Regions from separate parts of the Pseudoduganella aquatica genome, predicted to be linked through region 1. Evidence: riboswitches for the same ligand, from Rfam matches in the RefSeq annotation. Region 1 holds a riboswitch; each other region holds the start of a gene.
What was found. A riboswitch is a leader RNA that binds a small molecule or an ion and turns the genes downstream of it on or off. The one in region 1 is predicted to bind cobalamin.
Positions count from the first base shown of each region.

Region 2: linked by a shared signal. The riboswitch ahead of KT882_RS02295 (cobaltochelatase subunit CobN) and the one ahead of KT882_RS09375 (TonB-dependent receptor) in region 1 are both predicted to bind cobalamin.
Region 3: linked by a shared signal. The riboswitch ahead of KT882_RS30440 (TonB-dependent receptor plug domain-containing protein) and the one ahead of KT882_RS09375 (TonB-dependent receptor) in region 1 are both predicted to bind cobalamin.

Region 1 covers NZ_CP086370.1:2,128,542-2,134,056, forward strand. Annotated here, with positions in the region: gene KT882_RS09370 (M1 family metallopeptidase) at 1-1,774, opposite strand, end outside; cobalamin riboswitch at 1,836-2,089, shown strand; gene KT882_RS09375 (TonB-dependent receptor) at 2,157-4,151, shown strand; gene KT882_RS09380 (IS110 family RNA-guided transposase) at 4,379-5,338, shown strand; gene KT882_RS09385 (thiol:disulfide interchange protein DsbA/DsbL) at 5,499-5,515, shown strand, end outside.
Region 2 covers NZ_CP086370.1:506,955-512,469, reverse strand. Annotated here, with positions in the region: gene KT882_RS02295 (cobaltochelatase subunit CobN) at 1-1,351, opposite strand, end outside; cobalamin riboswitch at 1,419-1,636, opposite strand; gene KT882_RS02290 (hypothetical protein) at 1,850-3,364, shown strand; gene KT882_RS02285 (DCC1-like thiol-disulfide oxidoreductase family protein) at 3,336-3,743, shown strand; gene KT882_RS02280 (iron-containing alcohol dehydrogenase) at 3,753-4,910, opposite strand; gene KT882_RS02275 (VOC family protein) at 4,934-5,515, opposite strand, start outside.
Region 3 covers NZ_CP086370.1:6,811,314-6,816,828, forward strand. Annotated here, with positions in the region: rRNA gene KT882_RS30420 (16S ribosomal RNA) at 1-502, opposite strand, end outside; gene cobT (nicotinate-nucleotide--dimethylbenzimidazole phosphoribosyltransferase) at 883-1,908, shown strand; gene KT882_RS30430 (adenosylcobinamide-GDP ribazoletransferase) at 1,921-2,703, shown strand; gene KT882_RS30435 (histidine phosphatase family protein) at 2,703-3,278, shown strand; cobalamin riboswitch at 3,284-3,512, shown strand; gene KT882_RS30440 (TonB-dependent receptor plug domain-containing protein) at 3,579-5,453, shown strand; gene KT882_RS30445 (FecCD family ABC transporter permease) at 5,471-5,515, shown strand, end outside.

The DNA of each region.
Region 1 (5,515 bases):
TGCCGCTGCCCGGCTGCGGCAGCACTTCTTCGCTGCTGATGGACTGCACGCGGTCGTCCACCTTGCCGGTGCGGTAGACCTGCTGCGCGAACACGCGCTCCACCAGCGCGCGCTGGCCGCTGGCCTGGGCCAGCGTTTCGCGCAGGTCGGCGGTGCTGGGGTGGCGGAAGCGCCAGCGCTGGTAGTATTCCTTGAAGGCCTGCTCGGTGGCCTGCTTGCCCAGCTGCGCTTCCAGGTCGTGGAAGATGGTGGCGCTGCGGTTGTAGGCCGGGCCTATGCCTTGCAGGCGCGTGTACGCGTTCTGGCCGGCGGGGTCGGCCGGGTTCTCGCGCACCGCGCCGCCCAGTTCAAAGTGGAAGCCGTCAAAGCCGGGCGACACGCCGATGGCGCGCAGCCAGCGCGGCGCCGGATGCAGCAGCTGCCCGCGTTCGCGCGCCATGCGCATATTCCAGTATTCGTTCAGGCCTTCGTCCAGCATCGGTTCCTCGAATTCATTGGAGGCGAGGATGCCGTAGAAGTAGCCGTGTCCGAATTCGTGGATGTTGACCAGGTCCAGCTCGAATTCCTGGCGCGATTTCGGATCCACCGTGGCGTAGCTGTCGGCGGTGTAGAAGGTCGGATACTCCATGCCCGCCGCCTCGCTTGCGTTATGCGGAGGCAGCACCACGGTCAGCGTCTTGTAGGGATAGGGGCCCAGCGTTTTGGAGTAGTAGGTGAGCGCGTCCTGCGCGGCTTTCAGCGATGGCGCGGCGCTGGCCGCGAACTCCGGCATGTAGAGCACCTTGATGCTGACCGGCGGACTGCCCGCGCCGCTCCAGCTGCCCATCAGCGGCGCTGCGTAGCGCTTGTCCGCTGTCCAGGCGAAATCGTGCACGTCGCCCTGGACGTAGTGGTGCGTGAGCATGCCGTTCTTTTCCACCGGCGCGCCTTGCAGCTCGCCGGTGGCGCCCACCGTGTAGTCCTTGGGCACGGTGAGTTTGACGTCGTAGCTGCCGAAGTCCGCGTAGAACTCTGACTCGGCGTGGTATTCGTGCACATTCCAGCGCGGCCTGGTGGCGCCGCGTTCTCCCGCCAGTTCCAGCACGCCTATCTTGGGGAACCATTGCGCCACCAGGTGGAAGCTGCCGAAGTACCCGCTGCGCGCGAGCAGCCGTGGCAGCTGGCTGTGGAAGTCGATATCGAGCGTGGTGGAGGCGCCGGCCTGCACCGGCTGCGGCAGGTCCAGCCGCACCACGGTGCGGTCGCTGGCCGGGCCGCCGTCCGGCTGCACGAAGGACTGTTCCACCTTGGCGCCGCCTTGCGTCACGCTGCGCAGGTTGATGTGGCCCCATTCGCCTTCTCTGGGATCGCGGCTGAACATGCCGCCGCCGCTGGCGCGGTGCTCGGTGAAGAAGGTGGTGCCCGCATGCTCGAAGGCGTTCAGGTAGAGGTGCAGGTAGACCGTACGCACCGGATGCGCGCTGCGGTTGCGCCAGGTGAGCTGCTGCTTGCCGTCCACGGTGTGCTTGTCCGGGTCCAGCGTGGCGGCTATCTTGTAGTCCACCACGCGGTCGGACAGGGTGGGTTCGCTGCCGGTGCGCGGGCCGCCCCAGGCGTCCGGCGCGCTGGGCGCGGCCACGGCGCCTGCCTGCGCGGGGGCGAAGGGGATGCCGGTGTCCGTGTACGGCTCGGGGATGGCGATGACCTGGACTTGCGCCAGCGCCAGCACGGCCAGCGTGGCGGCGGCGAGGGCGGCAAGGACGATGGCTGGCTTGCGGTAGGAGTGTGCGTTCATGGCGCCACTATAACGAAGCACGTAATTATTTGCCAACAAAATCATCCATACGGGGCCGGGAGTATAATGGCGGCGTTTTGGTGCCCGCGTCCATGCCCTTGGACGCAGTTAAACGGGAAACACAAGGCAGCCGGCGCTTTTTGGCAGCGCGGCGGCCAAGGTGTGCTGCCCCCGCAACGGTACGCAAGCGCCGCGCTTCTGCAATGCATGCGCGGCAGGCTGGATCGACAACCACTGCGCAGGCCAGTCCCGCGCCGGAAGGTGATCCCGTCCCGTCTTGCCAGCCCGGATACCGGCCAAACAGGTGAAAGCGCCGAAAGCCTTTCGTTGAATCCGGCCTGCGGGGACGCAGGCGGATGCTCACTACGCATAAAAGTACAACATGACCTTCTCGAATTCTAGCCGCGCGCCGGCTTCGTCGCCGCTGGCGCTTGCCGTGGCGCTGTGCTTCTCCGCCGCTATCGTTTCTTCCTCCGCCATGGCGCAAACCCAGATCGCGGGCGATGCCCTGGCCGCCGTTGTGGTGACCGGCGCGCGCTTCGACAGCGATCCGTCGCTGCTGCCCATCGGCGCCACCGTCATCAGCGCGGCCGAGATCCGCCGCGCCGGCGTGAGCGACGTGAACCAGGCCATCCGCAAGATCGGCGGCGTGCTGGGCCACCAGAGCCTGGACGGCAGCCCGGACTTCGCGCTGGACCTGCGCGGCTTCGGCACCAACAGCAGCCAGAACATGGTGGTGCTGCTGGACGGCGTGCGGCTGTCCGAGAACGAACTGAGCTCGGCCATCCTGTCGACCATCCCGGTTGATTCGGTTGAACGCATCGAGATCACGCGCGGCGGCAGCAGCGTGCTGTTCGGCGACGGCGCCACCGGCGGCGTGATCCAGATCATCACCAAGCGCCCCGGTGCGCGCAATGCCGGCACGCACGGCAGCGTGTACGCCGAAGTGGGCCAGTTCGGCCTGCGCGAAGGCCGCGCGGCGCTGACCCACAGCACCGGCGACTGGGCCTTCGACCTGTCCGGCGGCGCGCTGGACACCGACAACTACCGCGACAACAACGCCTTCAAATCGCGCAGCGTGAACGCCGGCTCGCAAGTGGGCTTTACCGACGGCCGCGCCGGCGTGCGCCTGTCGAGCACCCGCCAGGACTCGCGCTTCGCCGGATCGCTGAGCCAGGCCCAGTTCGACGCCAACCCGCGCCAGGCCGCCACGCCGAAGGACTTCGGCGCCCTCGATAGCGACCGCTTCACCGCCTTCGTCGAAGCCAAGCGCGCGGGCTACGACCTGGCCGCCGAGCTGTCGCACCGCCGCAAGGAGCTGGAAGCGACCTACTTCCACGGCACCACGTCCTCCGTGCTGGACTACGAAAGCAAGCAGACCCAGTTCTCGCCGCGCGTGCGCAAGCTGGGCCAGTTCGGCGGCGTGCTGAACGAAGCGGTGGCGGGCGTGGACTTCATCGACTGGACCCGCGAGCAGAAGGGCTCCAGCCCGAGCAAGGCCACGCAGAAATCCAAGGCGCTGTACCTGCGCGACGAAGTCAAGTGGGACGCTTTCCGCCTGGCCGCAGGCGTGCGCCGCGAGCTGTTCGAGAAGACCAACGCCGATCCGTCGCCTTGGTCGGTTGCCAACTACGACGTGACCCAGGGCGTGAACGCCTGGGACGTGCAGGGCAGCTACGCGCTGTCGTCGAAAGCCACGCTGCACGCGAAGGCCGGCCACAGCTACCGCGTGGCCAATGCCGATGAAAACGGCTACACCCTGGTGCCCAACACCGTGCTGCAGCCGCAGACCTCGCATGACCTGGAACTGGGCACCAGCTACACCGACGGCGGCGCCAAGCTGTCGGCGCGCGTGTTCCGCCACGAGCTGCGCAACGAGATCTACTACGATCCGACCGCCGGCGCGTTCGGCTTTGGCGCCAACACCAACCTGGCGCCGACCAAGCGCCAGGGCTTCGAGCTGGACGCGAGCGCCGAGCTGGCGCGCGACTGGACGCTGAGCGGCCACTACCAGCGCGTGAAAGCCACCTTCACCGAAGGCGCCATCGCCGGACGTGAAATGGTGCTGGTGCCGAAGAACGTGCTGAGCGCGCGCCTGACCTGGACCCCGGCCGACGGCCAGACCGCCGACATCGGCGCGCAGTGGGTGGACAGCCAGCGCTTCGGTTCCGATTTCACCAACAGCTGCGCCGCGCGCATTGCGTCCTACACCACGCTGGACGCACGCTATGCGCGCAAGTTTGGCGCCTGGGAAGTGGCGCTGGCCGGCCTGAACCTGGCCGACAAGCAGTACTACGGCATGGCCTTCCAGTGCCGTGGCGGCATCTACAGCTCGGACGGGCGCCAGCTGAAGCTGTCGGCGCGCTACGAGTTCTGACGCGCGCATGGCGGGTTACGGCTTTGCCTAACCCGCCCTTGTATTATTCCATCTGCCCCGAAAACGGAACGTCGGGGCAGAGCAACTGGATGCCGTACCCGCCCTTGGTCGCCAAGACCGTGATGTAGATTTCGCAGCAGTTGCTCTTATTCCATTAAAGATCGAACAGTATCTTTGGCCCGGCGTGCCGTGAGCCCGCATTTGCAAGGTTGATCAGGAGAAGAGTAATGTTGTGTCTTGGTATAGATGTCGCCAAATTGAAGGTCGATTGCGCACTGCGCCTGGAAACGGGCAAACACCGTGCGAAAGTTGTAGAAAACACCCAGGCTGGCTTTGCCAAACTGGAAGCGTGGCTGCAGAGTCATACGGACGGGTTGCCCCATATCTGCATGGAGGCCACTGGCGTCTATTGGGAGGCGATCGCGGAGTTCTTTGCCCGTCGGGGCTACCGCGTCAGTGTCGTCAATCCGGCCCAGATCAAGGCGTTTTCCCAGGCGCAGCTGGTGCGCACCAAGACCGACCAGGTCGACGCCAAGGTCATTGCCGAGTTCTGCGCCAAGCATGGTCCGGAAGCATGGCAGCCGCCGCCGCTGAGCGAACAGGAATTGAAAGCGATGGTGCTGCGCCTGGATGCGCTGCTGGCCATGCAGACGCAGGAAACGAACCGCCTGGACGTGGCGCGCGAATCGGTCCGGGCCGATATCGAACAGCATATTGCCTGGCTCGGCGAGCAGATTAAACAGCTGCGCAAGCGCGTACGTGATCACATCAACGACGATCCCGACATGCGCGGCAGACGCGACTTACTCGATACCATTCCCGGTGTCGGGGACAATACCATTGCGTTACTGCTGGCCTATGGCATGCATGCCGGGCGCTTCGACAACGGTCGGCAGGCTGCCGCCTTTGCAGGCCTCGATCCGCGCCAACATGAGTCCGGATCAAGCGTGAAGCAGCGGCCCCGGATGTCCAAGATCGGCCACGCGCATCTGCGCAAAAATCTGTACATGCCGGCTATGGTGGCGCTGTACCGCACCGACTGGGGGCGCCAGTTCCGCACCCGCCTACAAGCAGCAGGCAAGCCGGCCAAGCTGGTGATCGGCGCCATGATGCGCAAGCTCGTCCACGTTGCTTTCGGCGTCTTAAAATCTGGCAAACCATTCAATCAGGAGCTTCAAAACGCTTGACCGGCATAACAGTATCTACGTGTTGCTGATGGCCGGGGTCTTAAATCAGGCTTAAAATCCCCGCTGGCCGGGGATTTTTGCTGTATGGCCTGATGGCGAGGCCGAAAAAATGTTAATCTCGCGGCGTTATTAGCCCACTCTTAATTCCAGAAGGATCATTATGCGTTTCCTGCGCCT
Region 2 (5,515 bases), 1.6 Mb from region 1:
ATTCCGGCAGCGGGCCGGTGCTGTAGCCCGCCGCCTTCATCGCATTGAGCATGTCGAACAGCGAGGCCGGCACGTCCAGATTATCCGCGCCGATGTTCTGGCGGCCCGGCGGGTGGTTGTAATAGATCAGCGCCACGCGCTTGTCGCGGTTGGCCTTCACGCGCAGCGCCAGCCAGCGGCTCACGCGCGCGCCCAGGCGCCCGGCTTCGTCGGCCAGCACCACCGGCGGACGGTTTTCTATGCCGGTCTGCTTGTCGCGCTGCGGCTGGCCCAGGGCCGCCACCACGATGGGCTGGCCTATGCCCTGCAGCTCCGGCAGCGCCACGCGGTACTGCACCGAGTCCGGCGGCAGGCCGTCCGGCGACAAGCGCCATTGCACGGCGCTACGGTCGGACAGGCGGATGGCCTTGAAGACCGGCACATTGAGCCGCTTGAACGCTTCGGTGACCGCTTCTCGCCCTTCGGCCGCGCCCACCACAAAGTCCTGCAACACCACCAGCGCCGCCGGCTGGGCCGGTGCGACCAGCTCGGGCAGGCGCTCCAGCGCCTCGCGCGAGGCGCCGCCCCAGCGCGTGAGCACCTGCACGCAGGGCTGGCCGCGCTGTTCAATCTGCCGGCACACGGCGGCGGGAACCACGCTATCCATATTGGACAGGTCCAGCACCACCACGGTGGGCTGCGCCTTCAGGCCGAGCTGCGCAGCCTTGCCCCAGGCCTGCGCATCGGTCAGCTCGCGCTGGCCCACGCGCACGCGCAGCGTTGGTTCAGGCTGCGGGTCCGCAAGCTTCATGGCCGGATTGAGAAGATGCGCGAACAGCGCCGCCGTGTTGTCCACGCCGCCCGCCTGCCAAACCTGGCGCGCCGCCAGCCAGCGGCTCGCGGCGGGGTCGGCCTGCGCGGCTTTCAGGGCGGCGGGCGGCGGCGCTTCGGAGGACAGTTCGCGCAGCGTGTCCGGCGAAAAGGCCTGCAGGCTGGCACGCCCGTCGCGGCTCATCAGGCTCAGGCTCGCTTCGCCATTGAAGGCCAGCACGGCGGTCTGCGCGCGGAGGTTGCGCGGCAAGGCGTCCTTCAGGCGGCGCGCGGGGTCGCCGAACAAGGACACGGCCAGCACGCTGTCGGCCTGCTTGATCCAGAGGCCGGCGTCTCGTTCGCTGGCGGCCATCCACTGGGCCGGCGTGCGCAGCACGATGCGGTCGCCGGGATGGCTGGCCAGATGGCGGTGCGCGGCCTCGATGGCGGCCGGCGCGGCGCGCTCGGTGACGATGGCGAACAGATTGGCCGCAGGCGCGTGCGCACAAGCGCAGGCGCACAGCAGCGCTGCGGCTAGCCGCAGGAGTATGGAAGTGCCCAATTTGAACTTTAGCAGTGACTGCGCGCCAGGCGCGCAGGAAAACAGGAAAAACCACACCCCGGGTTTTGCACAATCTTCGTGACTGGCCGGTCTTCTGGCTGGCCTTCATCCTTCCCTGACCCTGCCTTCCCGTGCAATGCACAGTGGCGTTCGGTCAAAGTCGTCAGGCTTACAGCAGCGGGGGCTGCGCCGGACTGGCCCGCAATGAAAATCGCGCGCGTCACCGGCTTCCCGTTTCACCCTCCAGCCGACAAGCGGGAGGGCACCATTCACGTAATGCCGCGATTCTACCGTACCCGGCGTCTACATTGAACAAATTTGAGCAAGGTCATGAAACCCCTTCGTCGCGCTGGACGCGCGCGACCATGCGCATTATGGTTTTTGCACCGCATGGAAAAGGTAGGCCATGAAACCGTCCACTTGCAGCGCCATCGCCCCGCCCGGGGCGGAGATTGAACCGGCCGCAAACTGGCCCACCCTGCTGGCGGTGGCCGTGTTTTGGCCGTCCTGCTACAGGGCCACTGGCTGGCCCTGGGCCTGCTGCGCAGCTATCCTTCCGCCACGCTGCTGGCGCTCTTGGCCGTGCTGGCCTTCTGCATTGCGGCGTCCGGCATGACCTACGAAGCGGCGCCCCGGCCGCTGCGCACGCTCATGCGCGGCCTGGGCATTGCCTGCGGCCTTTACAGCATCCTGCTCTACCCTTCGGTCCCGGCGATTGCGCATGACTTCAATGGCTGGAGCCAGTTCATGCTGTCCGCCGCATGGCTAAGCGCGGGACTGGCGGCGCTGCTGGCCATGCAACGCCCGGCCTGGCTGCTGTACTGCGGCTTCTACGTCTACTGGATCAAGCATGCGGCGGGCTATATCACCGGCTTTCCCTACGAGACGCTGCTCGACGTCTATCCGCTGATACAGCTGCCGGCCTACCTGGCCGTATCGCTGCTTGCGCTGGAGCTGGTCAAGCGCGCATGGCCTGCGTGCCGCAAGCACCTGGCTGGCGCGGCGCCCTACTGGACCGTGCTGTTCATCGCCATCGCCATGCAGGCCGCGAACTATTTCTATTCCTCGCTGGCCAAGGGCAACCTGGATGGCGGTGTGCTGGACTGGGTGCTGAACAACGAAAACCGCAACATCTATCACATCGCGCTGCATAACAAGCAGCTGCTATGGGGCGACTGGACGGCGCTTACCGGTGCGGTGTCCAGCCTGCTGCAGCTGGTGGGGCGGCCGTTCGCGGTGGGCGTTTTCCTGATCCAGCTGTCGGCCATACTGGTGTTCTCCAACCGGCGCCTGCTGCTGCTGCAGTTCGCCTTGTTCGACCTGATGCATCTCGGGATTTTTGTCCTGGTCGGCGCGAATTTCTGGACCTGGTTCATGGTGAACCTGTCCATCATCGCTGCGGCGTCGCAGCTGCCGCGCAGCGCGTTCAACTGGCGCACGGGCGCCGCGGGCGCGCTCGCCATTGCGCTGTCGCCGCTGTTCGCGCATGTCGCCAGGCTGGGCTGGTATGACAGCCTGGCCGTCAACGAAGTGTATTTTGAAGTGATGCAGAAGGACGGCGGCACAGCGCGGGTGCCGTCGACCGCGTTCGGCTTTTATTCCTATCCGATAGCGCACATGAGCTTTGGCCTGCCGCCGGGGAACTACCTGCCCACGGCCACCAACGGCGGCACCTTGTCCTCCGCCGTGTTGCGCCAGTCCTACCGCTGCGATTTCAGCAGTTCGGCGCCCGCTGCAGGCGCGGCCTGGAACGGCGCGGCGCTGTCGGCCTTTATCCGGGGCTTTCACCGCCAGGTGCTCGGCAAGACGGGGCCGGACGGGCGCTGGTCGAACCAGCTCTACCCCCATCATTTCTGGAGCGCGCCGTCGGTGGAGCATGCATTTGCGGGCGTCGACATGCGCAGCGTGGACGCGTATCGGCTGGTGGTAGAGTCGGTATGTCTCGACCCGGACAGCGGCGCCCTGAAGCGAAAGGTCTATCACAATGAATATCGTATCGGCCTTGCAGGCTGAGTATCCCGGCGGCCTGGTGATTGTGTACGACGGCGAGTGCCCGTTCTGTGCCAGCTATGTGCAGGTGCTCAAGCTGCGCGAGTCCGCCGGTCCGGTGCACCTGGTCGATGCGCGCGCCCGGCCTGTACTCGCCGGCATGCTGCGGGAAAGCGGCTATGACCTGAACCAGGGCATGGCCGCGCTGTACGGAGGACGCATCTACTACGGCGCCGAGTGCGTGCATATGCTTGCGCTGCTGAGCACCGAGTCCGGCGCGTTCAACCGCATCAACAGCGCCGTGTTCCGCTCGCGCGCCCTGTCCCGCGTGCTGTACCCGGTGCTGCGCTGCGGACGCAACTTCACGCTCAGGCTGATGGGACGCAAGAAGCTGCCGGAATAGACCTCTTTGCTACAGGCCCGCTTCGAGTATGCGGCGGCTCGTCTCCAGCGTCACGTCCTGGCGTTCGCCCAGGGCCGTCATGCCATGCGCTTCCAGCTGGCTTATCACCGTTTCGATATGGTGGGCGCCGATATCGTGATCGCGCAGCCGCGTCGGCACGCCCAGGCTTTCAAAGAAGGCGCGGGTGCGGGCTATGGCCTCATCGATGCGCTGATCCTCGCTGCCTTCGGTGATGCGCCACACGCGCTCGGCGTACTGCAGCAGCTTGGCGCGCTTGGCTTCTCGGCGCACCTGCATATTGGCAGGCAGCACGATGGCCAGCGTGCGCGCATGGTCGACGCCGTGCAGCGCGGTCAGCTCGTGGCCTATCATGTGCGTGGACCAGTCCTCCGGCACACCAGCCGCGATCAGGCCGTTGAGGGCCATCGTGGCCGCCCACATCAGGTTGGCGCGCGCGTCGTAGTTGGAGGGCTCCGCCAGCACCTGCGGGCCGATCTCGACCAGGGTTTGCAGCAGCCCTTCGGCAAAGCGGTCCTGCACGCGGGCGTCGGCCGGATAGGTCATGTACTGTTCCATGACGTGGGTGAAGGCGTCCACCACGCCATTCGCCACCTGTGTCAGCGGCAGGCTGAAGGTTTTGGTTGGGTCGAGCACCGAGAAGCGCGGGAACACGTGGGGGCTGGAAAACACCAGCTTGGCCTTGGTCGACTTTTTGGACACGACGGAACCGCTGTTCATCTCAGAGCCCGTGGCCGGCAGGGTCAGCACCGCGCCGAAGGCCATGGCGCGGCGCACCGTGGCGCCGTGCGTTTCCATGATCTCCCACGGATCGCCCTGGTAACCCACTGCCGCCGCCACGAACTTGGTGCCGTCGATGACGGAACCGCCGCCCACGGCCAGCAGGAAGTCCAGGCCTTCCAGGCGTATCTGTTCTACGGCGCGCATCAGCGTTCCGTAGCTGGGATTGGGTTCGATGCCGCCGAACTCGCGCACGTCGCGCTGGCCAAGGGCGGCCCGCACTTCAGCCAGCGTGCCGTTGCGGCGCGCGCTCTCGCCGCCGTAAAGTATCAGCACGCGCGCAGTGGCGGGCACCAGTTCGTCGAGGCGGCTGATGGTGTTCGCACCGAACACGATGCGGGTGGGGTTATGCAGATCAAAATTGTTCATGTCGCTGTTCTCAATTTAAAAATTTACTGTGCGGCGGCCAGCATGCGGCGGCGCGCTTCGATGGCTTCGCCGAAGACGCGCTTGGCCTGGCCGCGCACCTGCACGAATTCCAGCTGCTCGCCTTCCGGGCCCTTCGCATAGATCAGCGTCCAGCCGTCGGACTTGCCGCTGGTGATGCGGTTGGTCATGGTGTTGAGCGGCGCCTTCAGGCGTTCCTGATCGCTGCGCGAGGAGATGATGCGATTGGCGCGCACATTGCTCATGCCGCGCTTGGCCGATTCGGCCTCCAGGTCGCGCACGAACTCGTTGAAATCGACGTCCTCGCGGATGTAGAAGCAGATGTGCATGGAACGAGGATAGGCCGGACTGGTATTCTCGGTGGGCGGCGCGAAGCTGGCGCCGCTGCCTTGCGGCTGGCTGCTGTCGCGGTACTGCAGCAGCTCGATCACCACGTTGTCGAACTGGATAAAGCGCACGTCCAGGCGCTGCGCGCCGCTGCGCAGGTCGGGTATACCGACGGTGTGCGGATTCACCTGGCGCTGGGCTGCGTCCAGCTCCTCGGTCAGCAGCAGCGTGTTGTGGATCAGGTCACCCTGGAAGTCGCC
Region 3 (5,515 bases), 2.2 Mb from region 1:
AGCCGGTGCTTATTCTTCAGGTACCGTCATTAGCTCCGGATATTAGCCGAAACCGTTTCTTCCCTGACAAAAGAGCTTTACAACCCGAAGGCCTTCTTCACTCACGCGGCATTGCTGGATCAGGCTTGCGCCCATTGTCCAAAATTCCCCACTGCTGCCTCCCGTAGGAGTCTGGACCGTGTCTCAGTTCCAGTGTGGCTGGTCGTCCTCTCAGACCAGCTACTGATCGATGCCTTGGTAGGCCTTTACCCTACCAACTAGCTAATCAGATATCGGCCGCTCCAGGAGCACAAGGCCTTGCGGTCCCCTGCTTTCATCCTTAGATCGTATGCGGTATTAGCGTAACTTTCGCTACGTTATCCCCCACTCTTGGGTACGTTCCGATATATTACTCACCCGTTCGCCACTCGTCAGCGGAGCAAGCTCCCTGTTACCGTTCGACTTGCATGTGTAAAGCATGCCGCCAGCGTTCAATCTGAGCCAGGATCAAACTCTTCAGTTCAATCTCTGTTTAACGTCGTTGCCGACGTGGTCGCCCTTCAAAATAACTGACGATTCCTTCTCTCGAAGGTCACGTTTAATTTTTTCGTTGAGCGTTTAATAATTTGAGCTAAGAGGCTTGCGCCTCCGGCATCATCATCAAACGCCCACACTTATCGACTGTTAATTTTTAAAGAATTCTGCGTTACTTGCTGAAGCGTTTTGTTCAGCAGCAGAGAGGCAAGATTATGAGGCGTTTCGTTTAAACCGTCAACCCCTCATTTTCCTACTTTCCTACGCTGCGTATGTTCAGCAGCGCGGGGACAGAACTATAGCAAAGCTACTCGCGTTCCGCAAGGCCAAGCTGTACCATCGCATCTCGTTTCCTTCTCTCAGCAATATATGACCATCTCCCCTACCGCCAATCCCGACCTGTCCGCCGCGCTGGAGCGCGCTGTCAACAACAAGACCAAGCCGCTCGGCAGCCTGGGCGTGCTGGAGACGCTGGCCAAACAAATCGGCCTGATCCAGGGCACGACGGCACTCTCTATAGTAGAACCTGCCATCCTGGTTTTCGCGGGCGATCACGGCGTGGTGGCGGAAGGCGTGTCCGCCTATCCGCAGGACGTGACCTGGCAGATGGTGGAGAACTTCCTGGCCGAGGGCGCGGCGATCAATGTGTTTGCAAAACAGATGGGCTGCGCGCTGCACGTGGTGGACGCGGGCGTGAACCATGACTTCGGCCCGCGCGGCGGCCTGCACGACCGCAAGGTGGCGCACGGCACGCGCAACTTTGCGCAGGAGCCGGCCATGACGGCGGAGCAATGCGCCATCGCGCTGGAGCACGGCAAAGCGCTCGCTGCGGGCCTGCCGGGCAATGTGCTGGGCTTCGGGGAGATGGGCATAGGGAACACCACTGCCGCCGCCGCGCTGATGCACAGGCTGACCGGCATCCCTGCGGCGCAATGCGTGGGCGCGGGCACGGGCTTGTCCGCCGGCGGCGTACTGCACAAGCAGCGCGTTATCGAAGCGGCGGCCGAAAAACATGCCGGCACCACCGCGCCGCTGGAAGCGCTGGCGGCGTTTGGGGGATTCGAGATCGCCATGATGGCGGGCGCCATGCTGAAGGCGGCCGAGCTGCGCAAGGTACTGCTGATCGACGGCTTTATCGTCACCAGCGCGCTGCTGGTTGCGGCGCGCCTGCAGCCTGCGATTCTCGACTACTGCGTGTTCGCGCACTGCTCCGACGAAAGCGGCCATAAGCTGATGCTGGAGAACCTGGGCGCGCGTCCGCTGCTGAACCTGGGCCTGCGCCTGGGCGAAGGCACCGGCAGCGCGCTGGCCCTGCCGCTGCTGCATGCGGCGGTGAATTTCGTGAACCAGATGGCGACCTTTGAGTCGGCTCAGGTCAGCGAGAAGTCAGAGTAAATCCGCGCCGCCATGCATCAGCTCCGCCTGTTCTTTATCGCGCTGCAGTTCTTCACGCGCCTGCCCATTCCGCGCTGGGTGGGCTTTGAGCCATCCTGGCTGCACCATGCGTCGCGCTACTTCCCGCTCGTGGGGCTGGTGGTGGCGGCCATCGCTGCGGCGGTGTATGCGGCGGCGGCTTGGGTCTTTCCCGCTCCGGTGGCGGTGCTGCTGGCGACGGCGGCCGGCATCTACGCCACCGGCGCCTTCCATGAAGACGGCTTTGCCGATATGTGCGACGGCTTTGGCGGCGGCATGACGCCCGAGCGCGTGCTTGAGATCATGAAGGACTCGCGCATAGGCGCTTATGGCGCCATCGGCACCATCTGCCTGCTGGCGGTGAAGTGCACGGCGCTGGCCATGCTGCCGCCCGCCGTGGCGGTGGCCGCGCTGTTCCTTGCGCATCCGCTTTCCCGGCTAGCCGCCACCTCGCTGATCTGGCGCATGGAATACGCGCGCGCCGAGGGCAAGGCCAAGCCCATGGCGCAGGAAATGAGCGGTGCGGAATTCAGCATTGCGTGCGCCTGCGCCGCGCTGCCTGCGGCGCTCATCGGCTGGATGGGATGGCTGCCCTGGCTTTCCATAGGCGCGGCAACGCTGGCGGCGCTGGCCGCCGCCGTCTGGCTGGGCCGCAAATTCAAGCGCCGCATCGGCGGCTATACGGGCGACTGCCTGGGCGCGGTGCAGCAACTTGCCGAAGTGCTGATCTATCTCTGCGTGCTGGCCGGGCTGGGCCACGGCGGATGGCAAGCTTGATGCGCCTGATCCTGGTACGCCATCCGCAACCGCTGGTGGCGCCGGGCGTTTGCTACGGCAGCAGCGACCTGCCAGCAGCGCCGGACGATATCGTGCGCGTGCACACCGCGCTGCTGGCCAGCGCCAGCATTCCTCCCGGGACGCCTGTCTACGCCAGTCCTTTGCAGCGCTGCGCTGTGCTGGCAGGCCGCCTTGGCGCCCATACGCTGGACGCGCGCCTGGCCGAAATGGATTTCGGCGCCTGGGAGCTGCGCAGCTGGGACGATATTCCGCGCGCCGAGGTGGATGCCTGGGCGGCGGACCTCGCGAACTACCGTCCCGGTGGCGGGGAAAACGTGCTGCAAGTGGCGGCGCGCGTGGCGGCGTTCAGGGCGGAGCTGCTGGACCAGCGCCAGCACGAGGACCAGCATCCGCAATCCGCCATCATCTGCCATGCCGGCACCATCCGCGTGCTGATGGCGCTTGAAGCGGGCCTGAAAGCCGGCCTCCCTCTCGACGAAATCGCGCTGCGGGCCGCCGCCGCGCCGCACAAAATCGCTTACGGCGAAACTGTCATTTTGGAAGCTGTCGCCTGAAGCCGATATAATGGCGGCGTTTTGGTGCCCGCGCGCATGTCCATGCGCGCAGTTAAACGGGAAACACGACGCCGCTCCCCACAAGGAAAACGGCCAACGTGTGCTGCCCCCGCAACGGTAAACAAGTGTCGCCCACAGCGACAAGCTGCCTCCTTAAGACCACTGTGCTTTGCATGGGAAGGTGAGACAGTTCAACTTGCGAGCCCGGATACCGGCCAAAGCAGGTGGATGCGCTGCGCGCATCTGTTCAATCCAGCCCACGGGGAAGTAGGCTGGTTGCATACTATACAAAGAAATAATATGAGCTCTCCTGTAATCCGGCATGCGGCCGCCACGTCGCTTGCGCTGGCTATTCCTATGGCCGCCTCGATGACTGTTGCCGCGCCTGCCCACGCCCAGACCATCACCCCAGACAGCGTGATCGTCACCGCCACCCGCTCGCCGCAGCTGCAGCGCGACGTGCTGAGCGACATCGTCACCCTGGGCGCGGAAGAAATCGCGCGCTCCGGCGCCGGCTCCATCACCGACCTGCTGCAGCGCCAGCGCGGCATCGAGATCTCCCGCAACGGCGGCCCCGGCACCAATTCCAGCGTGTTCCTGCGCGGCGCCAACGCCAACCAGACCGTGGTGCTGGTGGACGGCGTGCGCATCGGCTCCCTGTCGTCCGGCACGGCCAGCTGGTCCGGCATTCCGCTGCAGGCGATCGACCGCGTTGAAATCGTCTACGGCCCCATGAGCTCCCTGTATGGCGCCGACGCCATAGGCGGCGTCATACAGATCTTCACGAAAAAGGGCGCAGGCCCGCAGACCGTGTCGGCCTCGCTCGGCGCCGGCAGCGACAAGACGCGCAAATTTGACGCCAGCATCTTCGGCGCCACCGCAGGCGACAACAGCTTCAGCTACGCGCTCAGCGCCGGCAAGGAAAAATCGGACGGCTTCTCCGCCACCAAGCCTGGCAGCACCAGCTACAACGCCGACGACGATGGCTACGACCGCGTAAGCACCTCCGGCCAGTTCGGCTTCCAGGTCGCCAAGGGCCATGACCTGGGCCTGGTTTTCCTGAACAGCCGCACCGACGGCCAGTTCGACAGCGGCGCCAGCCGCTACGACACGCGCAGCCAGACCAAGCTGTCCAACATCGGCGTGTTCAGCAAGAACCAGCTGGCAGCCAACTGGCACAGCACCGTGCAAGTGGCCAAGGCAGAAGACACCTCGGTCTCCGACACCGGCGTGGCCAGCGCCTACAGCCGCATCGAAAGCAAGCAGACCGACGCCACCTGGCAGAATGACATCCGCATCGGCGAAGACACCCTGCAAGTGCTGTTCGGCCACCGCGAAGAAGAGGTGGTGTCCGGTACCACGCCTGCGCTGGGCAAGGTCCGCAAGACCGATTCCTACGCCGGCGCCTACAGCCTGAAGCGCGGCGCGCACCTGGCCACGTTCGGCCTGCGCGCGGACGACAGCTCGCAGTACGGCACCAAGACCACCGGCTCGGCCGGCTACGGCTATCGCTTCAGCAACGCGCTGCGCGCCAGCGCCAGCTACGCCACCAGCTTCCGCGCGCCGACCTTCAATGAGCTTTACTACCCGGGCTTCGGCTACGAGAACAACAAGCCGGAACAAGGCCGCAACGCCGAAGCGGGCCTGCATTACGACGACGGCGTGACCGAGTTCGGCGCCAGCATCTACCGCAACAAGCTGACCGACATGCTGGTGACCACCACGCCATGCCCGGACCCGGCACGCAAGGGCAGCTGCGCCTACAACGTCAACCACGCCATGCTGGAAGGCGTGTCGCTGAGCGCAAGCCGCCGCCTGGGCGCGTTCACCGTGGCAGGCAACGCCGACTGGCAGGACCCGAAAGACGAGACCACCGGCAAATCGCTGGCGCGCCGCGCGAAAAAACACGGCAACGCCAGCGTAGAATACGCCAGCGGTGCAGTGGCCGCCGGCGCCGAGCTGCAAGTGTCCGGCAACCGCTTCGACGACGCGGCCAACGCCCGCCGCCTGGGCGGCTACAGCCTGCTGAACCTGTACGCCACCTGGCAGTTCACGCGCGACTGGTCCGTGCTGGCGCGCTGGAACAACGTCACCGACAAAAACTACGAAGTGGCGCGCAACTACGCCACGCCAGGCGCCAAGTTCTTTGCCGCTCTGCGTTACGGCATTAAATAAAGGTACGAAAAAGGCCCATGCATCCACACTCCCGCAACCTGCGCACGCGAGCAGCCGCCATC